3 regions of the Enterococcus sp. LJL99 genome follow, and region 1 is predicted to be linked to each of the others. Evidence: riboswitches for the same ligand, from Rfam matches in the RefSeq annotation. Region 1 holds a riboswitch; each other region holds the start of a gene.
The links. Region 1 has a riboswitch for magnesium ahead of ACYSNW_RS09275 (hypothetical protein). Riboswitches for the same ligand answer to the same signal wherever they lie in the genome.

Region 1 (7,578 bases):
TCACAAAAGGATGTGTAAGCACGGTGAGAAGCAAAATAAATCAATTGATCGGTTGGATTAAAACTCATAGTTTACTATTAAAACTTATTTTTCTTGGCTCTGTCTTAATTTTCGTGGCAAATCAAGTGACACATATTGCACAAGGCATGTCATGGCAAGATGTCTTTCAAACAATGGCACAACAGAAAAAGTTAACCAGTATCAGTATGATCTTAATCGGTTGCTTAGGTATTTTACCGATGTTTTTATACGATTATGTAGTAATCAAAGTATTAGAAGAAGCAGGAAAACCCAAAATGAAAACATGGGATTGGATTGTTTCAGCATGGGTGACCAACACTATTAATAATTTAGCTGGATTTGGCGGTGTCGTTGGTGCGACGTTGCGGGCTAATTTTTACGGAAAAGATATAGCACGTAAAAAAGTGGTCGCAACGGTCTCGAAAGTGGCGTTGTTCCTGATTTCAGGTCTTTCGATTTTATCTTTTGTAACATTTGTTGATGTTTTTTTTATTCGACCAGATAGTTTATTTAGAGAATATTGGATTTGGTTACTATTAGGAAGCTTGATTGCTCCAGCTTTATTTGGTTTTACTAGACTTAAGCGCCATACATTATTTAAACATTTCTATCCAAAAAAAGTTTTTTTGCTGTTTGCTGCTTCGTTAGGGCAATGGTTTGGTGCAATGTGTGTCTTTTTAGCAATTGGGCAATTGATGAATGTTCCAGTTTCTTCCTTAGCAATTTATCCAATGTTTATCATAGCGACATTAATTGGGATGTTAACAATGGTACCGGGTGGTATGGGAACCTTTGATGTATTGATGATTTTAGGATTATCACAATTAGGAGTAAATCAATCAACGGCAGTTGTGTGGTTGATTTATTATCGGTTATTTTATTATGTAGTCCCTTTTCTGACAGGGGTTATATTGTTTGTTCATCAAACAGGAGTTAAAGTAAATCGTTTCTTTGATAATTTACCAAGAGTTATTTCACAAAAAGTAGCTCATGCGATTTTGGTTTCGGCGCTTTATTTTGCAGGAATTATGTTGGTGCTCTTATCTACAGTAACTAATTTATCTAATGTTAGCCGACTGTTCCAGGTACTATTACCTTTTTCATTTGATTTTTTGGATCAGACATTTAATATGCTAATTGGCTTTTTGCTACTTGGATTAGCGCGCGGAATTTCTATGAAAGTTCGAAAAGCTTACTGGCCAACGATTGGTCTGTTAATTTTTGGGATTGTCAATACGATTTCCCGAACTACTTCCTGGCAATTGATTATCGTTTACTTGATTATTTTACTCGCAGTTTTTCTAGCGAAAGAAGAATTTTATCGAGAAAAATTTGTTTATTCATGGGGCGCTTTGGTGATTGATAGTCTTTTGTTTGGCTGTTTGTTCATTATCTATGCGGTAGCGGGATATTACAGTGCCCATCCTGAAAAAACGGGTCCAATGCCGCAAACCTTTTTACTATTTCCTTCAGATGATGTTTGGTTTTCTGGTTTAGTTGGTTTAGGGATCTCGATGGTTGGCTTGATTACATTATATCAATATTTAGCAGATACAACAGAGCATTTAGGCGAAACGCTTGAAACAAATCGTTTAACGCAACTTCTACATAAATTTGGCGGGAATGAAAGTAGCCAATTTCTTTATTTGGAGAACTATGAATATTATTATTATCAAGAACAGAATGAAGATCTGGTTTTATTTGGTTATCAAATCAAGGCAGATAAATGTTTTGTTGCAGGAAATCCGATTGGAGATTCTGAAAAATGGGCGCAAGCTACGTTTTCATTTATGAATCAAGCAGATTTACTAGGATATCGAGTGGTATTTTACCGAATTTCAGATGAATATGTGATGACATTGCACGATTTAGGGTATCATTTTATGAAAGTAGGCGAAGAGGGCGCGATTTGCTTTAAAGACTCTACGCAACCACGTCTAACTAAAGAGAGTATGACCATGCGCCAGTTAGCCAATTTAGGCTATACTTTCCATCTTTACCAAGAGCCTGTTTCTGATGAGATTTTTGAAGAATTGAAACGAGTTTCGGATGAGTGGCTGGGTATAAACAAAGAGAAAAATTTTATTTCAGGTCGATTTGATCGTACCTATTTGGATTTAGCAGCTGTTGGTCTGATGCGCAATAAACAACGAGAAATTGTTGGGTTTATTACTGAAAAGAAGATTCAAACGGAAAAAAGAGTTGCGTATGATTTACTACGATATTGTGATGAAGCACCAGCCGAAACTACTGATTTTTTATTGACACATTTTATCGATACGTTTAAACAGCTTGGTTATCCAATGGTTGACTTGGGTGTTGCGCCACTAGCGAATGTTGGTGAGACAAAATATTCTTTTTTTGAAGAGCGATTGATTAATGTTCTCTATAATTATGGGTATCATATTTATGAATTTCAAGATAGAAGAAAAGCCAAAGAGCAATATGTTACTAATTGGGCTTCTCGTTATTGTGCGTATCCGAAACAAAGCAATGCATTGTTTACGTTTATTCAGTTGCTTCTATTGATTGAACGAGGTAGAAAGAAGAAAGTCTTCTTAGTTGAAGATGTGATGAATAATGATGAATAAGTTAACCGTAGTTGAGGATTTTAGTCATGCTTTAGCATAATAACTGCTTCTTTTTAGTAGATGTGATGGACACTAAAAACTGAATATAGTAGACTGATAGAGAGGTAGAGGCAAGCTATTTTTTATTTAACTTGTCTCTATTGCATAAATACTAAAGAAAGAGTTAAATTTAGCTTATAATCAAATCATTCTGTATAACGCTCGTTCTATTAATGAGAATCTTAATAAAGGTTGTTGTGACAAGGATTTGAAATTGAAGAGCCAGATAACTTTAAGCGAATGAACCTCTTTTTTAAACGAATCTTTTTTTGAATCTAATTGACTTCAATTTATAAAATAGCTATATTTAGAATAACACGATTACTTGTTAGGTGAGGCTTCTATGCAAACAAAGGCTACTGCTCAGAAATGTCGAAAGACTGGCATGGGTAGGACAAGAACTGTCGAATTAAGGCTTTTCTCAAAGTAGCTAAAAGCAAGACTTTTTACGTTGCATAGTGCTAAAACTCCACGAAGAGAATGAGAGGATGGGACAAGAGTACTTTCCTTTTGAAAATCGGGAAAATCAAAAAAGTTGATTTTACTTGTTTTTTGGAAAACTACTTTTTCTTATCTATAGTTAAGACTTAGAGGTTGAGTAGCTTGAGACCGATTATTTAAATCGATTGTTTTATGAAAATATATGATATAAATAATCTGACAGCAACCATTTTTGAAAATAATGCAAGACTATCTTAAATCTGAATAAGATTTTTGGAGATAGTTATTTGGTTTTCAACGTTTACTCACAAGCTGTTTTTCCTTAACTTTCATCCATTGACCTTCGCTGAGATAGAAGCTATTCTTAGGGATGGTTTTTTATTTTGTTGGAGGCAAGAAAATAATATGAATGGATGATTTAGCAAGAAAATGAAAATAAAAATAATTCAAAAAGCGATAGTTTTTTTTCAGTTAGCAAAAATAGTTGAAAAAATGAGTACGAGTAAATATATAGTAAAATCTTTTTGCCGAAGCCTATTAGCGGAAGTAGGAAGCACGTTTGTAGGAAGTCGAACGGCTGTAATTACAGATAGTAAAATATTTGGTAAAGCATTGTTTAGTAGTATGTTGGCGATTGATGGGCAAATGACAGTCCAAGCAAGGTATGATCTTTTGAATAATGGTGAAAATAAATGAAAAAAAATTCTAAATTAGCTAAATATAGATTTCTAGATTGGTCATTGTTGATTCCGTATTTGATTTTATGTACAGTCGGAATTTTGATGGTCTTTAGTTCTAGTACGTATCAACTATTGATTAATGATGTAGGTGTTTCTAGTAAAGCGATGAAACAAGGAATTTCCTTTATGATTAGTTTAGTCGCGATGTTTGTTGTATTTCATGTGAATTTGGCGGTTTTTCGTAATAGGAAATTGTTAAAAATTGCACTAGGGGTGTCAATTACCCTCTTACTATTTGTTTTGATTTTAGGTACGGCTTCTGGTGGCGCACAACGTTGGATTAGGATTGGTTTTTTATCTTTCCAACCTTCAGAGCTGATTCCATTAGTGATGGTGCTTTACTTAAGTGCTAACTTTGCGACAAAAGATAAACAAAAGCCGTTTTCGTTTAAAGAGTATAAGAAACCAATTTGGGTTTCGATTTTGTTGATTGGTTTAGTTGTCTTACAGCCAAATGTAGCAGGGGGAGCGATGGTTGCATTTTTAGTTGTGATTATGTTTTTAGCGAATGGTCTTTCTCCTTGGTTTACAATTTTAACTTTCGGTGCGATTGTAACAATTAAAGAATTAGCTACATGGATTATTTTATCTATACCAACTAGCTGGCTTCCGGATAAATTTAGTTATTTAGTCAGCCGTTTTAAAGTGATGCAAAATCCTTTTGCGGATCCAAATGGCTTAGGATTTCAAACTTCTAATGCTTACTATGCGATGCATAATGGTGGTTTTTGGGGTTTAGGACTAGGAAATAGTATTCAAAAAAAAGGCTATTTACCAGCTGCGGATACGGATTTCATTTTTGCTATTTGTATTGAGGAACTAGGGTTAGTAGTCTGTCTTATTTTATTGTTATTGGTCTTCTTTTTAGTTGCACGAATGTATCAACTAGCAGTGAAATCGAAAGTACTTTATCATATGTTTCTTTACGTTGGTTGTGGAACCATCTTATTATTACAGGTAGCCGTGAATGTGGGCAGTTTGCTTGGATATATTCCGATGACAGGTGTGACCTTTCCTTTTATCAGTTATGGCGGTTCTAGTATGATCATTCTCAGTATTGTGTTAGGTCTTGCGATGAATGCACGAGCAACAGAAATGAGAGATGCATGGATTTTAGGAAAGGGGCCTGCAGAATGAATAAATTAACAACAGATAGAGAGCCAATCAACTATGGGTTATTATTACCTGTTCTTTTGTTGATTTTGGTGGGATTTCTTGCTCAATATGGCGCGTTTCATGCTGATCCAAGTATCACAAATGTCATGCCTCTCTTGAGAAAACAACTTTATTGGACGATTTTAGGTTTTATTGCGATGTTTGTGATGATGTTTTTACCGATAGAATACTTGTGGAAACTAACACCTTTTGTTTATGGCGGGTCGTTGTTTCTAATGAGTCTATTAGTTAAATTTTATGATCCAGTTATGGCGACAGCGACAAGTACAAAGCGTTGGATTCGTTTAGGTCCGATTTCGTTTCAGCCTTCTGAGTTTATGAAAATCGGGTATATTTTGATGTTAGCTTATGTAATCACTAAAAGAAATAACCGACCCAAAACGGGCACTTTAAAAGATGATTTTTGGCTTTTAGGTGAAATGACATTATACAGTTTACCGATTTTTGCTTTAATGGCTTATCAAAAAGATTTTGGGACCAGTTTGGTGTTTATCTCGATTTTTATTGGTATGGTACTTGTTTCAGGTTGTTCTTGGAAAATTTTAGCTGTGAGTGGAACAGTTTTAGCTTCTTTAGGAATTACAACGATTTTATTAGTGTTAACAGAAGCTGGGCAAAAGTTTTTGACTATGCTTCATTTCCAACCGTATCAATTTAATCGAATCCATGCTTGGCTCAATCCTTTTGAGTATGCAGATTCCATTTCCTATCAACAGGCGCGTGGATTAATTGCGATTGGATCTGGCGAAATGACGGGTAAAGGAATCAACAATTTACAGGTTTATGTACCCGTTCGTGAATCAGATATGGTTTTTACCGTGATTGCAGAAGCCTTTGGATTTTTAGGTGCTTGTTTATTGTTACTGTTATTCTTCTACCTGATTTATCAAATGTTAATCAGTACCTTAAATTCTAAAAGAGAATTTTATGCCTATATCACGACAGGGATTATTATGTATTTTCTATTTCATATTATTGAAAATATTGGCTCTAACATTGGTCTATTACCATTAACAGGAATTCCTTTACCGTTTTTAAGTCAGGGAGGAACAGCCTATTTAACGAATTTTATTGCGATAGGCTTAGTGCTTTCCATGTATAATTCAAAACAAGATTCCCTTTAAGGCAATAGAAGAAAGAAGTTAGTTGAGCTTAGTTGTCCAACTTGAACGCACGCTCTTTTTTCGGATGTAGAGTTTTGAGCAAGACTAATTTTTAGTTTTGTTTGAGGCTCTTTTTTGAAATCCAGCACTTCCTAAAAGAAATAAAAATCTAAAGAAATAATTAAATTGTTCTTGTTTTTTTCTATGTATGAAATAGTTTTTTGCGCTGCTAGTTGTAGAAAATGGTAACAAATTCAAGTGGAACGCCGATTTCTTTGTTTATTAATAAGGTATAGTAATAAATAAGTAACAACTGCTATTATTTGACTTAAAATTATAAACTCGTTATATTAAAATAGTCAAAAAAGCGATTTTAAAAAAATAAAGCAAAAAATAGATGTTATATTTCTAAAAAAGTAGAAAGATTTACAAACATACCTGAATGATTGTAAATCAATAATCGAGAAGGAAGTTATTATGAAAAAATCAGTTAAAATACTAATTTGTGTTATTCTCTTAATTTTGCTTATCCTTTCAGCCGTAGGGAGCTATGCGGTCTATTCATTTTATGAAGGAAAGCAAAAAGCAGAAAGCTTAAAAACACCGTCAACAAACACCAATTTCACTGGTGATGAACAAAAGCAAGATCACGAAATCACGGTAATGATTGTGGGGAATGATGCTCGCTACGATGATGGAGACCAAGGGCGCTCAGATGCGTTAATGGTGGCTCACTATAATTCAAAAACAAAACAACCGAAACTGATTTCTATTATGCGTGATTCGTATGTAAATATTCCTGGCGAGGGTTTGGATAAAATTAATGCAGCCTATGCATATGGCGGTGCACAATTAACAAAAGAAGTATTAAATGAAAGTTTTGATTTACCGATTAATTATTATGTAGTAATTGATTTTGATAACTTTAAAACGTTGATTGATGATCTTTATCCAGATGGTGTTAAGATCGATGTTGAAAAAGATATTAATTTAGATGGCGTGGACTTGAAAAAAGGCGAACAGCGTCTGGATGGAAACAGTCTACTACAATACGCTCGTTTTAGAAAAGATGAAGAAAGTGACTTTGGTCGTGTCAGAAGACAACAGCAAGTTATGAATGCGTTGATTGAGCAGGCGAAAGATTTAGTTCCTATTTTACAATTGCCAAAAGTTGCTGGAGAAGCAGTGGGCTATTTAGATACTAATATCCCAACTAGTTTGATTATTGATTTAGCTAAGGACTTTGTTACAGGTGGCGTAAAACCATTAGAATCTCTATCAGTTCCTGTAGAAGGTAGCTGGGATTTCAATGACTACACCCCATCTGGAAGTGTGCTGGAAATTGATGAACAAATCAATGCGAAGGCAATCAGTGATTTCTTGAAAAAAGGAGAAAACCAATAATTCGAATTTATAAAAAATAAAAAGCTAGCCAAGGAAGATTTTTCTGAGAGAAATGACTTCAGT
Region 2 (7,578 bases), on a different contig from region 1:
AAAACCTTTCAATAGAACCTTCCCATCATAATACGCTTGACCAAATTCTTGATAACCAGCACGTACATAAAATCCCCATGCTTGACTACGACCTAATAAAAATACTTTTTTAAAACGTGTGATTCGTACAACTTCTTCAGCAAATATCAACATTTTTTTACCCACACCTTCACCTTGGTATGCATCATTTACTGCAACCTGCTTGATTTGAGCGCTTTGTTGATCTACTTTTGAAATAATTAAGGTGCCAATTACTTGATCTTCATCCAATGCAACAACATGAATATCGTTTTTTTCTTCAATCGGAATTGTTTGAATCATTTCTTTCCCAGCAGTTGCTTTTAGTAATTTATTTCTTAAAGCAATACCTGCCCAATATTCTTCACTGTTCCATTTTACGATTTTTACCATCAATGTTTTACCATTTTGATTCCTCCGTTCTGTTTTAGTTTGCCATTTGATTTACTTCTAACACTTCGGATAATTGCGATAATTGCGTAATTACTTTGTTAACAGCTAAATGTCCATTTCTTGATCCTTCGATTTCCACAAAGAGTCTAACTTTGTTGCCAGCTAAATCAGTACATGAAAAGCGATGAAAACTCAGATAATAACAATCTAATAACTGAATAATTTCCGTTCTCAAGAGGACTTCATTACTGTTGCTTGTGATTACAGATAGAAAATAAGTTGCGTCACTTACTTCACCATCAGCCTTATTTTGCGAAATCTCATCTAATTTAAAGGAAAGAGTTCTTAATAAGACATTCACTAACGTGATAATCACTGCACAAACTAATCCTTCCACGATGAAATTGGCACCAATCAAACTGCCAATAGCTGCTGAACACCATAAGGTAGCCGCTGTGTTGATTCCTGTCACACTAAAGCCATCTCGAAGAATAACGCCACCAGCCAGAAAACCGATACCACTAACAACTTGAGCGGCAATCCTTGAAGGACTGCTGTCGGATTGAATAAACGTCGATAAAAGTACGAATAAACATGCTCCAAGTGTTACTAATGTCATTGTTCTCATACCAGCTAATTTTTTGCGCCATTGCCTTTCCATCCCGATGATGATTCCCGCAAAAATACTTGCCATTACATTAACTAAAAATAAAAATTCACCTACATCAAATCCCTTCTTGCACTAAAATTAAGAAAATAGCAATAAATCTTTCTAATGAGTTGCTTCATATTTTCCTGAGTCATACAATGCAAGAAATAAAACAATATTTTTAGTTCAATTTTCGCATTTGTCCGATTCTCCTCAAAGTTTGCTTAGAACATACAAAAAACCTTTCGCCAAATACTCAGCGAAAGGTCATAATCTACGATATACGCACACCAAAAAAGCTCAAATGATCTATTCGTTGAGTTTTGGCACTATACAACGTAAAAAGCAGAACTTTTAGCTACCTTATGAAAAGCCTTGTAATCGACAATCCCTGTTCTACCCATTGGCGTCTCTCGACATTTTTGGGCAGTAGCCTATGTTTGTATAGGAGCCTCACCTAACAAATCTATTTAATTTTCTTACATGAGTCACTATACCATCAAAATGACGTTCCTGCAACTCTTTTTTGTAACAAAAGAAATTTTTTTCAAAAAAATGAAAAATCGTCTGAAAAACAAATTACATTTACGTGTTTATTAATCGATTTTTTCTACTGATTTAATCGACATTCCAGGAATTTGCGGTGGAAGAGACATTGTCATAACAGGCATGCCGTTTAATGAAAATTGGACTTTATCTCCTTTTTTCAACTCTTTTTCAGTTAAGCCACTCGCTAATTGATCCTCTGATATATTTAATACAACACCGTCATTTTTCATTGTTTTTTCCATCTCATCTGGATCTTCTACTGCTTCAATATCATTTAAAACTATACGAATTGTTTTATCTTCTCCATCGTTTAGCTCTGCATCCGCTGTTAAGACGCCAGTAAAAATCGATGTTTCACCTTCGTTTACTTTGGCCTTTGTATCCTCTGTACTTGTACTAGATTCAAGTGTTATTTCTGACTGACTAGATTCCGAGTCTTTACTTTTCTTATCGTTCACACCACATGCTCCTATTAAAATAATCGTTGCTGCTAATGCTAAAGCCATTGGTACTTTTTTCATTAAGGTATCCTCCAATAGTTACTTTTTTTAGGACATGTCTGAAAATCAATCATAGGAAAAATACTTTGTTAACTCCCAAAACCAAACAAATGGCACAATCATTTCCAGATGCTCTCTAGCCAAAGTAAAAATATCTTCTGTTTCATTATTTACCTTCTAACAACATCTTACACTACTTTTCTAACTCAATATAAAATAACAATACACGAAGATTCTTAATAATAGGTTAATTTATCTTTAAAAATTAATTTAATTTTTCTTTTTCATCCGACTTAAAAAGGAATTGAGACGAAATATATAGCACTACTTCAATCAATTCCTTCTCTTAGTTCAACGATCTGTTCGTTCATTTAATCTCTTACTAAACATTTTCAGATCGTTGGACCATTTCGACGATCATTTCCACTCATCATAATTTCTTTTGATAAATAACGGATACGTTCCATAATCCTTCTTGCTTTAAGTGGCTCTTGTTCCCCTCTTTGAGTTACCGCTAAATGTTTTTCTAACTCTTTTAAATTTAAATTGGAAGAAAAGAACGTAGGTAACTGTTCTTGCATACGATACTGCAAAATAACACTTAAAACATCGTCTCGAATCCAAGAAGTCATAGATTCAGCTCCAAGATCATCAATCATCAAAATCGGTGATTTTTTTACTGCATCTAGTTTTTCACCAACCATGTCTTTTCCGATTGCTTGCTTCATTTCCACGGTAAATGTTGGAAAATGGACGATTGTCGTCACATACCCTCGTTCTGCCAAGCTGTTAGCTATCGCACCTAATAAAAATGATTTTCCTACCCCAAAAGTTCCTTGAAGATAAAGTCCCTTATGAAATTCTTTTGTATTCGCTGAATAGGCTTTAATAAATTTCATCGCCTCAGCTAACGCTTCTTCCCTACCATCAGAACTCAAATCAAAATTATTCAAACGAGCTTCGCGAACATCTTTCGGTATATCCATCGCACGCACTCGTTGGCGAATTTCTTCTTCTTTTTGTTTAGCGATCAATGCTTTTGTTGGTACATAGGTCACATCAATATAATGAAAGTTTAAAGCCAATCTGGGTTCATATCCAGGTGCAATCATTGTCGGATCATTTAATTGAAATTTCTTTTTTTCTTGCACATATTCGTACAATTTAGAATAACTTTTTTGAATATCTTCATCTGTCAAACGTGTTCTATTTTCCTTAATAAATAATTGGACATCAGGATCTTTCAAAACAACTTCGACCAGTTCATTATACCGTTCATTCATATCTCTTTTTTGAATAATTTTAGACATTTCTTTTCCAACATCTTCCATGTTACTCACCTTCTTCCTTCAAAAGTTCATTTAATTCTTTTCTTAATTGTGCTTGTCGTTCTTCTGACAGTTTCTTTTCTGCAGTTGGATTTTCCACCCAGTCTGGTAGGGTTTCTTGTCTGATTGGTCGTCTATTTGTCCCATAATTATTTCGATTTTGCTGCTTTTCTTTTCCTTTTCGAGCTAATTCTCTAACATGAGTAATTGCTTTTTCAGGTGAAAAAATCTCGCTTTGAGCCCACTCATTCGCAATTCGATTCACATAATCTGCTTTTAACGTTGGCTGTTTTTGGATATTGAAAACATAATTAATCAATACATTAATTACACTGTTCGGTAAACCAGATTTACTGACTAAATATTTTACTAGTGATCGTTCTTGCGGAGTTGTATAACCTCCTCGTTCACTTTTAAGTGCTTCTAAATAATTTAAAGGAAAGTTTCGTTCACTATCCATAATCATTAAAATATCTTGTTCAGAAAAACCATTCATTTTTAATGAATTATACCGATAGGTTTGTTGTTCCTCATTCGTTAAATCAGCCGTTTCATTTTTAGTGACTTCGGCCTCTCTTTGTTTTTTATCCGTATCATAGGTTTGATAAATTGCTTTTTCAAATTCTTTAATAACAATTTTATTACTATAATAATCAAATGATTTCGAACAAAATTCAACCATATCTAGTTCATTGATTCCAAATAAATTATGGAATACATAGACTTCTTCTTTAAAACCTGATACATCATCTGGAAGCTGAACACCTAATTTTTTGATTCCTTCTAAAAAATATTCCCACGTAAAGCTGTCCGTAACAGCTGATACTTTTTCAGGTGGGTGAGGATCAGCGAAAGAATTTGCCATTTTATTCAATAGCGTTTGATGGGTTCCAATTTGTTCGGCTCTAAATACATAGACATCTTTATAGCTGGCTGAAATATTTTTTAACCCAGTTAATTGAGCATGTTTAGGTTGAAAATGTTTAAATAGTTTATCCATTTTTCTTTGACCAACAATATTGAGCAAGGTTAATGCCAATACTTCATCTTTAAAAAAACGCTCAACGGTTTCTGGATGATTTAAGCGATAAAAATATTTTTTATCTTCATAATTTTCAACTTTAATAAAGGTATCTAGCAAACCGATTCCTTCCAATTTTAATTTAGCTGTCTCAATTTGTTGGATACTTAAATCTAACATCGTAATCAACTCTGAATGAAAAAGCTCTTCACTCATTCCCATTGGAAAAGAAATTTCAGAAAGTAAAGTCAAATATAAGCTAAACGCCTGCGCTCCAATAATTGGTTGGTACAGTAATGCTAGTACTTCTTGTTCTTTATTAGACAATGACTCTGCAATCATCGTTTGAAATAAATCTTTAGGATATAGTTTATTTTCTTGGTTCAACGAAAAGCCTCCTTAATCTCTCTATATCTCGGTATTCGTTGATTTTGCTTTGTCGACAATATCTTGTAGTTCTTTTAGAAAGACACTCATATCTTTAAACTGACGATAAACACTAGCAAAACGGATATAAGCTATCTCATCTAAATTAACTAAATCTTCCATAACATATTCGCCAATCAAGTGAGTTGAAACTTCATTTTCTCCCATACTACGGACACGATTTTCTACATTATCAACTATTTGGACCATTTGTTCCATCGTTACTGGTCGTTTTTCAGCGGAACGAATCAATCCTCTTAGCATTTTTTCTCGATTGAATTCCTCACGATCGCCATTTTTCTTGATGACGAGTAATGGAGCTGCTTCAATTCTTTCAAATGTAGTAAAGCGATAGCCGCAACTTTCACATTCTCTTCTACGTCTAATCGCACGACCATCATCTGCTTGACGACTGTCAATAACTCTTGAATTATTATGATGACATTTCGGGCAATGCATAATGTTCACCTCGTTTTTATTTCAATTTTTTTGTTGTGTTTCTTATTATAACATGAAATCGGAGTAAGAAAAAATAAGGATGTTATTTTTTTATTTTCTCAAAAAAACGGCACAGTTATTAGGGTGTATCAGAAAAACTTTTTCAACAAGATTGTTGCTGTTTTTTCTGATACACCCTTAGCCAAAAATGATAGTAAATACATTCTAATGTTGTAGCACTTTTGTTCTTCCCCTAAAACTAAATAGAAAGTTGGTGCAGTAACAATTCTGATGGAAATAATTAGTTACTTTCTTCTAAATAAATTGATTCGTTACCAACCACTCCGTCACTTGCTTTTTTGTCCATGCTCGATCTTTTTGATTATCAAAAACAATGTTTGCTCTCGTTTTCTTTTCTTCAATTGACCATTGACTTGCTATCCGTTTTTCTGCTTCTTCTTTTGTCAATTCATCCCGAATCATTAAGCGTTGAATTTGTATTTTTTCTGGTACATATACTACAGCAACTTGATCGACTTCTTTTTCGTAGCCACCTTCATAAAGCAAAGGAATATCAACGATGACAAGATTTGCCTGTTGTTTTTTAGTTTTTATTTGTTTTGTGATTTCAGCTCTTAAAAATGGTGAAAGTAATTGATTTAAACGGATTCTTTTTTCAGGTTCAGAGAAAATAATTGTTCCTAATGCTTTACGATCCAAAGAACCATCTTTTTGTAATATATCAAAACCAAATTCTTCTGAAATTGCTTTTAAGCCAGGTGTACCGATTTCCACGACTTCACGTGCAATAATATCTGAGTCTACAATTGGAAAGCCATATTCTTGAAATAACTTAACAACGGTACTTTTCCCAGTTGCTATTCCACCTGTAAGTCCTAATGTCATTCCCATTATTGATGCACCATCCTCAATTTTTGACATTTAGGACAAAAATGAGTCCCTCTTTGCCCCACTTTGATTTTTTTGATTGGCGTTCCACATCTTGGACACGGCTTGTCTTTTTGACCATAAACATTAAGAGAAAGTTGGAATTTTCCTGCTTCACCTAAAGCATTTAGATACGTTCTAATCGTCGTGCCTCCTGCTTCTACCGCTCGAGCTAAAACATTAATAATTGCGTTATACAATTGCTCTATTTCTTTCGGTTTAAGCGAATTTGCTAATTGTTCTGGATGAATTTTTGCTTCCCAGAGTGCCTCATCAACATAAATATTGCCTAACCCAGTAACTAGCCGTTGATCTAAAAGAAGCGGTTTGATTGCTTTTTTATGTTTTTTTAGTGCTTTACGAAATTCTGGTAATTTAAAAGCAGTTGGAATTGGTTCTGGACCGAGTAATAGAATACCTTTATAATTAACCGCTTGATCTTGATCAACTAAAACCATTCGCCCAAACTTTCTCACATCCAGATAACGCAGTTCAGTTCCATCTGTAAAGGTAAAAATTACATGTGTATGCTTGTTTCGTTCATCTGTTGGAAGATGCGTTTCGTATTTTCCTTCCATGCGTAAATGAGAAATCAAATCATAATTAGTTAATTTAAAAATTAAAAATTTTCCTCGGCGCTCCATTTTTTCAATTTTTTGACCAATCAGTTTTTTTTCAAATATTTCAACATCCGGCTGTTCAATAATTCTAGGCCAAAGTACCGTCATTTGTTGGATTGTTTTTCCAACTACTAATCGCTCTAATCCTTTTCTTACAGTTTCTACCTCAGGTAATTCTGGCATACCTTTCCCCTCTTTTCGTTCACAAAAAGTGACTGAGAAAAATAAACAACTTTCTCCACAGCCACTTTTCTATAGTTTTTCGCTCTCATTCTTTTAAGACGAACAGTTTATTTTGCTTCATACCAAGTTTTACCCCAACTACTATCAGTAATCAAAGGTACTTGAAGTGTTACGGCTTGTTCCATGACTTCTTTGACTAGTTCATTTAATTGTTCTAATTCTGAATTTGGCGCTTCAAAAACTAGTTCATCATGTACTTGAAGTAACATCGTCGCTTGCATATTTGTTTCTTTTAAGCGCTTAGCCATCTGAATCATAGCAATTTTCAAGATGTCCGCTGCACTACCTTGAATTGGCGTATTAATCGCTGTTCGTTCGGCAAAAGAACGTAAATTAAAGTTTCGAGAATTAATATCTGGTAAATAACGACGTCGATTATAAAGTGTCTCAACAAAGCCCTTATCCTTAGCATCACGTACAATATCTTCCATATATTTTTTTACTC
Region 3 (7,578 bases), 100 kb from region 1:
TGAATAAGACTGTAACTGAGATGTTTCATCCTCGAATTTTTTTTCTATTGAAATTATTTTTGATATTTTTTTATTGATTATCGATATTTCCTCATAAGTAGGTAACACTGAAACATAGCTAACGGGTACAGTTGTTTGTTCTGGTAATTTAACCGCTGAAATAATTAGATCCACACCAGATAAATTTTTTGATTCAAATTCATTAAAATCAAGTTTTTCAATAACATTATTGGTTGAGAGGGTTTGTTTAATTCGTTGATAAATTAATTGAGATGTTCCTAAGCCATTTGGGCAAACGACTAAAATATGTTTCGTCGAATTTATTTTTTCAAATGCTAATTGAAAGTGAATTGTTAAGAAACTAGTTTCATCATCAGGAATTTCTACTTCAAAAACTTCTTCAAGCAGATGAACACTATACTTCACTATATTAAACATCGTCGAATATTGAGCGACAATTTGCTTTTTCAATGGATTCTTTATGGAAACACCCATATTCAAGCGAAAAATCATTGGTGCAATATGAGAAAGTAGCGAATTGAACAAATCATCGTCCTGAGATAAATCAAGATTAATTAGTAATGACATTTGATGAATAAACGTTTCAATCGTCTCTTTAAGTAAGTAATTGACTTTCGGTGCATTTGGTTTAATTCCATGTGCTAATAATAAAGAACAAAGATGATAGATATCCGATTCTTTGAAAAAGATATCAAGTTCCCTATTACATTTCTCTAAAAATTCATATGCGGTCATATATAACTGCATATTTTCAATCTCACTAAATACCGAATTTGAGCGCTGTTCACAGTGGTTACCTAAAGTCGAACGACTTAGAAAAACTAAAATGCTATTTCTAAGTGAACAAATAAGATAATTTTTTTGATTTTTGTTGTGATTGAATGGTCTAATAAATTCGTTTACAACCTCTATGATAGCGTTATCAAAAATAGCGAAGTCTTGCATTCCTTGGTTAGTAATAGTGAAGGTCTGTTTTTCATAATAATTTTTAAACGCGTTTTGAATAGTCGATTCTTGTCCAAGTAAATTTCTATTTTTGTCTAATTCGACACCTTGCTGAATCAAATATTCTTTGATGCTATCCATATCTTTTTTGATGGTTTGAATACTGATATAAAATTTATCAGCATAAAAAGCATAACTTTGAATTTCTCTAGCAAAAAGTAGTTCTGAAAAAAGAAAGACTCTTCGATACTCATTGTTAAATATGGAAGAATCATTTTTTTCACTCTGCATATCGCCGATTAATTTATTCTTGTTTCTATCACTCCCGTTCAGCCGAATCCCATTTCTAGGCTTTTTTTCTATTGACAAATCATACTGTTCAACGAGTTTTTCTAGTTGATCTATATCTTGATAAATCGTTTTAGTAGACACATTCAATAAGACCGCAATAGCTCTAGCAGGTTTAAAATTATTTTCTTTAAGTAGCACTGTTAATAATTTTTCTTCCCTATCCTTAAGAATCATTTTTTTCACCTCTAAAGAATTTCTTGTACTAAGAATAGCTTAGGTTCAGTCAACAGTAAATTACTTATTAGTTCCACATTAATCTGGAGGTTGTTACTGACATAAAATAATAACGAATCGAATCGTTCAAACACTACTTTTCAAAATTTCATTCCAATAATTTAATAACAAGCTAGTAAAACAATCTGTTCAAGATTATCTATAAATAATTTTTTTGTTGACAGCTATCCTTAAGTTAATAATAGTCATTGACAAAATTGTTTATCAAAACTTTAAGATTTATAAAGATAAGTGGGATAATTCTAAAAAAAACTTGATAAAAGGTGTTCAAAGAGATATTATGTGGTATAAGAACTACTATAAATAAAATAACCTTGTTAGGTGAGGCTCCTATATAAACATAGGCTATTGCGCAGAAACGTCGAAAGACGCCAATGTGTAGAACAGGAATTGTCGAATTAAGGCTTTTCATAAAATAGCTAAGAGTATTCTTTACGTTATATAGTGCTAAAACTCGGACGATGAGATTGATTTCAAGTCAAGCCTCTCGAAAGATAGTGTTTGGCTTTTTTTGATAAGTTTTTCCTTATCAATACACTACATCTTTTTACTTACTTTTTTACAGAGTAAGCAGACGGATTTAATCGATTGATTCTTCCTTTCTATTTTATTAATGGAAAAGTTGACTCAGTCGCTTTTTTATTGTGAACAGAAAAAAATAAAATGAATAGAAATAGTTTTTATCTTCTGCAATTGATTGAAGATAGCTATGAAGGGATGGTACAATGCAACAACAGAAAGAAAAAAATGGCGTTTACGCAATCGTAGGCTTGGTCCTTTTTTCGATTTTAACTTTTTTAGTCGTAGAAAATTACAATTGGTTCAATACACTTGATTCTTCAATCTATCAATTTTCTTGGACTCCAAATGCAACGTTGACCTCAATAGTCAATTTATTAGCAAAAACAGCGACAATCGTTCCAATCTTTGCGGTAAGCTTAGTGGTTTCGATTATTCTTTGGTGGCATAAAAAAAGACTATTGGCCTTTTGGAATGTATCGAATGTACTGATTGTCAGTTTTTTAGGGTTTATTTTAAAGCACTCAGTCGCACGACCAAGACCAAATGTTGATCAATTAGCAGCCAAAACATCGTTTAGTTTCCCAAGTGGGCATTCATTATTAGCTATGTGCTTGGTGTGTTCAACATTTATCGTTTTACAACAATTACATAAAAATTATAAACCATTGAAGATTGGACTGATTGTCTATCTTTTATTGATTGCAATGAGTCGGATTTTCTTGCGTGTCCACTACCCAAGTGATATTTTAGGCGGATTCCTGTTAAGTTTCACTTGGATTAACCTGTCTTATGCAATTTTACAAAAAGCTTATATGGATAGAAAATTCGCTTCTCGTTCTGCTAAACGAAGCTTTGTTAAAAAAGTAATTTTCTGTTCCGTTTTACTTTTAGCAGTTGGTGCCTCAGCAGTTACTGCTTACGGAATCAAAGTATTCACGAGCGTACAAAAAACAGCCAGTGCAATGTATCAACCTTTGGAAAGAAAATCAACACCTGTTGATAGCAATTCAAGCGAACCGATTAGTATTTTACTTTTAGGAATCGCTAATGATTCCAAACGAAAAACCGATTTCCGTGCTAATACAATTATGGTCGCAACCTTAAATAATGATACTGGAACAACGACCTTAACAAGTATTCCACGAGATGCTTATGTAGAAATCATCGGCGAAGATGGCTTACATGATAAAATCAACCATGCCCATTCATACGGTGGAGAAAAAATGATTATCGATACTGTAGAAAATTATATGGATATCCCAATCAACCACTACTTTAGTATTAACATGGATGGACTATCTCAATTAGCGGAAGCGGTTGGTGGCGTAGATGTTGATAATGAGTTTGAATTTGACGCAGAAGGCATTCATTACCCGAAAGGAAAACAACACTTAAACGGTTGGGAAACATTACAGTATGCGCGTATGCGTGAATACGATGGGGATTATGGTAGACAAAAACGTCAACGTGAAGTAACGACATTACTAATGCAAGAAATGCTTTCGATTAAAAGTGTTTTTCGTTATCAAGAATTACTTAATGTAATCGGTGATAATGGCCAAACAGATATGACTTTAGATCAAATGATTACTGTCCTTAAAAACTATCAAAAGGCTCTTAAAAATATTGAAAGTGACCAATTACAAGGTGAAGGATTTACTGGTGATGGATACACTGGAGAATTAGGTATTTCGTATCAAATCATTCCTGATGAAGAAAAAATTCGTGTTCAAAAAGCTTTAGCGAAACAACTAAATCTTACTTGGAACCCTGAAAACGAACAAACTACTTCCACAACTCCAGCAGCAAACGGAACAACTTCTTCAGATCCAGCTAATGAAGAAATATACTATGAAGAATCTTATCCGACTGCCGATTATTCCGAACCTGCAGTAGATGAGTACCAATATGGCTATTAAATAAAAATGAGTGTGAAGTAGTTAAACAGGAATATCTGATTAACTACTTTACACTCGCTTTTTTATTTCATTCTATTAATCGTTAATATGAAACTAATTAACTTCAACTACTTATGTTTTTCACGTATATTCAATTTTTCTTTACCAACCCTTTTAGCAAGGTTTGATTTTGTGTAATTTCAGTTTGATCCGTTGGTAAAATATCTAAATAATCAGAAGAGTTGGTCACAATCACAGGTGTAATGACCGAAAAACCAGCTTCTTTGATTTTTTCTTGATCAAAAGTCAAAAGCTTTTGTCCTTTAACGACATGATCACCTTGTTCAACAAAACTCTCAAAATATTGACCATCTAACTGAACAGTATTTAAACCAATATGGATCAGTACTTCCATTCCTTCATCTGAAATCAGTCCTAAAGCATGCTTTGTTGGAAACAATGTCGCAACTACGCCATCAAATGGCGCGACTACTTCACCCTTTGTTGGAAGGATACCAACACCAAGACCTAACAAACCTTGAGCAAAAGCCGCATCTTCAACTTGTTCTAACGGAACGATTTTTCCTTCGATTGGACTGCTGACTGTCATATTCGTATTGATATGTGTTAAAGTTCCATTCGTTGTTTCTGTTTCTTTTTCCACTGCAATCGCTTCTTCTGGATCTTTAAAGGTAATCATCGTTGCCACGAATGCAATTGCCATCGCAATACCGGCGCCAATTAGACCGACAACTATATCCCCCATCCCTTTTGTTTCTGGGTTAATCATTGCTGGAAATTCAAAAATACCGATTCCACCAAATATATATTCTCGTAGATTTGCATAACCAAAATACGCACCAGCAATCGCCGAAGCAATACAGCTAATAATAAATGGTTTTTTCAGTGGTAACGTAATTCCATAAATTGCAGGCTCCGTTACACCGAAAAAGGCTGAAACAGCAGCTGGAAAAGCCATTTCTTTTAGTTTCTTATTTTTCGTTTTTAACATGATTGCTACTACAACAGCTGTTTGTGCAAAAGTTGTCGCAAAAAATGGCATCATCACATTATCATAACCAAGCGTCATAATATTATTAATATAAATTGGAATCAATCCCCAGTGAACACCAAAAATAACCATGATTTGCCAGAAGAAACCAACTAAAGCACCTGAAAGAATCGGACTGAAATTACGAACAGCTAAAATTCCTTCTGCAATCAAAGTAGAAGAAAAGGTAACAATCGGTCCAATCACGATAAGTCCTAAGATCATTGAAATAAATAATGTTAACATCGGTACTGTAAAGAATTTAATAACATCTGGAATCACTTTATTAAAGAATTTTTCTAACTTAGCAGCAATAAAAACAATGAAAATAACGGGTAACACGGTAGAGGTGTAATCCATCGTAATCACTGGAATGCCGAAAAAGTCTAAATAAATAGGTGATGCAAAAATCGTATGATTGAATAATGTATATAAAGGCTCTGTCGTTTCTGCAATCGCGGACAATTGAAGACTAGGATAGCATAAGGCTAAACCAATCAAGACGCCGACAAATGGTTTTAGCTTAAATTTTTGAGCGGAAGTATACCCTAGAAAAACAGGTAAAAACATAAATAAGGCATCACTCATCCCGGCGATAATGATATACGCACCACTAGAATCACTATAAAGTCCCATGACACTGAATAAAACATTCAATCCTTTTAACATTCCTGCTGCAGCCATGATTCCTAATACCGGTTGGAAAATTCCTGAAACAAGATCAATTAAACGATCGATTGTTTTTTTATGCTCGCCACTTTCTTCTTGTGGCGTAAAATCGCCTAATTGAATATTGATTGCATCAAAAACATCTGCTACATGATTACCGATTACAACTTGGTATTGTCCACCCGATTTCATAATCGTTACAACGCCGTTCATTGTTTTTAGCGCTTCATCATTTGCTAGTGATTCATCTTTTAATTTAAAACGTAATCGAGTGATACAGTGGGCTAGACTAGTAATATTGTCTTTCCCACCTACTTCTTTAATAATTTGACTTGCTAATTGTGTATAATCTGCCATTTCGTTTTCCTCCAAATTTAAAATAGATTGTGAAGGTCTAGCCAACTGAATGTCACTATCCGAAAAGAAACAACTCACCTCTTTCTATTATTGACTAATAACTTTTTGAATATGAACCGTTAAATATAAGCCCTCTTCATCCGATAATTGGTAACGATAATTATTTAGAAGGAACTCAGATATTTTTTCTACACAAAGATAAGATCGATGGTACTTTCGTTGCATAAATGAAATCATTTCGGGATCTTCCTGGCTATCATACGTTTTATCTGCTATCACGCGTTGTGAGAAAAATTTGAGATGGGTAATAAAACGATAATAATAGACTGAATCCTCTTCGAAATTGATTTTAAAGAACAGTCGTACGATATTAGCGATCTCTTGCATTAATTTTGTGACCTTATACGCATCTGGACTTCCTTCTTCTACTTCCGCATTAACGATGTGAAGCGCAATAAAACCAATTTCGTCTTCTGCTAAGGTAATGTCAAACGTTTCCTTGATATAGCTTAGAGCCAATTTACCAATCTTGTATTCGTCAGGATAAAAGCTTTTGATTTCCCATAACAAGGCATTTTTTAATTCAATACCTTCTTTTTTACGTAAAATCGTATTATAAATATGATCCGCTAATGATAAATAAATGCTTTCATTCAGTTTTTTTCCTAAAATCAACTTGGATTGATCAATTATTTTGACTGCTAAATCTAGGTATTCGATGGGCATTTCTGTTAACAACTCATCAAAGCGCTCAAATGTTTCTTTATCAGATAAATAAAAAAACTGCTCGACAATCTCTTTATTCACAATATCTCCCGCCTGTCGCTGAAACGCCAGACCTTTGCCTTTAATAATTACTTCTTTTCCACGTTCATTACGAGCTAACGCTACATTATTGTTGATAACTTTGATGATTTCCACTTTCATTTCACCTCCAATGAAAAAAACCTATTTACAGCACTAAACAAACCAGGCGAATCTGGCTTATTAGTTCGTAAATAGGTCTAGCTTGTATTTAAACAGTTACTATCCAATGTTACTTATTCGATTTTCTTATAGTGGTAATATACCATTTGAAAGCAATAATGTAAAGGGTTTCTTTTGTTCAAAATATGATTATTCGATTGAGGATTTTTTGGGATTATTAAAAATAAAAAAAATTGATGCAAAGGTTGTTTTTCAAAAACAACCTCTTTTGCATCAATTTCTTGAGTTGATTAGTTAAAAATCACTTAGAAATACGTTAACTATTTCCAGTATTTTCCTCTTTTCCAGCATCGCCACCATTAGTTGATGGACCAGATGAGTAGAAAATCGTGATTGCTGTATTAGGTGCTACTTTGTCTCCAACATTTACAGATATTCGTGTCACTTGATTTTTATCTTTCGTTGAAGTCTCTTGTTGTTCGCTAATCACACCAGTAATTCCCAAACTACTTAATTCTGCCTTATATTGAGCAACAGTTTTCCCTTCAAAGGAAGGAATCGTGATTTTATCTGTTCCCTTACTTATATATAGTGTAATTTTAT

Region 2: another riboswitch for magnesium. It lies ahead of ACYSNW_RS17815 (MgtC/SapB family protein); the one in region 1 lies ahead of ACYSNW_RS09275 (hypothetical protein).
Region 3: another riboswitch for magnesium. It lies ahead of ACYSNW_RS09715 (phosphatase PAP2/LCP family protein); the one in region 1 lies ahead of ACYSNW_RS09275 (hypothetical protein).

The regions. Positions count from the first base shown of each region.
Region 1 covers NZ_JBTXLT010000005.1:104,302-111,879, forward strand. The annotation lists gene mprF (bifunctional lysylphosphatidylglycerol flippase/synthetase MprF) at 24-2,612, shown strand; M-box (ykoK) riboswitch at 2,969-3,137, shown strand; gene ACYSNW_RS09275 (hypothetical protein) at 3,522-3,788, shown strand; gene ACYSNW_RS09280 (FtsW/RodA/SpoVE family cell cycle protein) at 3,785-4,969, shown strand; gene ACYSNW_RS09285 (FtsW/RodA/SpoVE family cell cycle protein) at 4,966-6,132, shown strand; gene ACYSNW_RS09290 (LCP family protein) at 6,589-7,515, shown strand.
Region 2 covers NZ_JBTXLT010000021.1:17,839-25,416, reverse strand. The annotation lists gene ACYSNW_RS17820 (GNAT family N-acetyltransferase) at 1-411, opposite strand, end outside; gene ACYSNW_RS17815 (MgtC/SapB family protein) at 446-1,105, opposite strand; M-box (ykoK) riboswitch at 1,362-1,532, opposite strand; gene ACYSNW_RS17810 (hypothetical protein) at 1,657-2,130, opposite strand; gene dnaI (primosomal protein DnaI) at 2,502-3,440, opposite strand; gene ACYSNW_RS17800 (replication initiation and membrane attachment family protein) at 3,442-4,845, opposite strand; gene nrdR (transcriptional regulator NrdR) at 4,867-5,343, opposite strand; gene coaE (dephospho-CoA kinase) at 5,638-6,234, opposite strand; gene mutM (DNA-formamidopyrimidine glycosylase) at 6,234-7,073, opposite strand; gene polA (DNA polymerase I) at 7,181-7,578, opposite strand, start outside.
Region 3 covers NZ_JBTXLT010000005.1:208,949-216,526, reverse strand. The annotation lists gene ACYSNW_RS09720 (BglG family transcription antiterminator) at 1-1,491, opposite strand, end outside; M-box (ykoK) riboswitch at 1,858-2,024, shown strand; gene ACYSNW_RS09715 (phosphatase PAP2/LCP family protein) at 2,277-3,992, shown strand; gene ACYSNW_RS09710 (beta-glucoside-specific PTS transporter subunit IIABC) at 4,123-6,048, opposite strand; gene licT (BglG family transcription antiterminator LicT) at 6,136-6,969, opposite strand; gene pknB (Stk1 family PASTA domain-containing Ser/Thr kinase) at 7,292-7,578, opposite strand, start outside.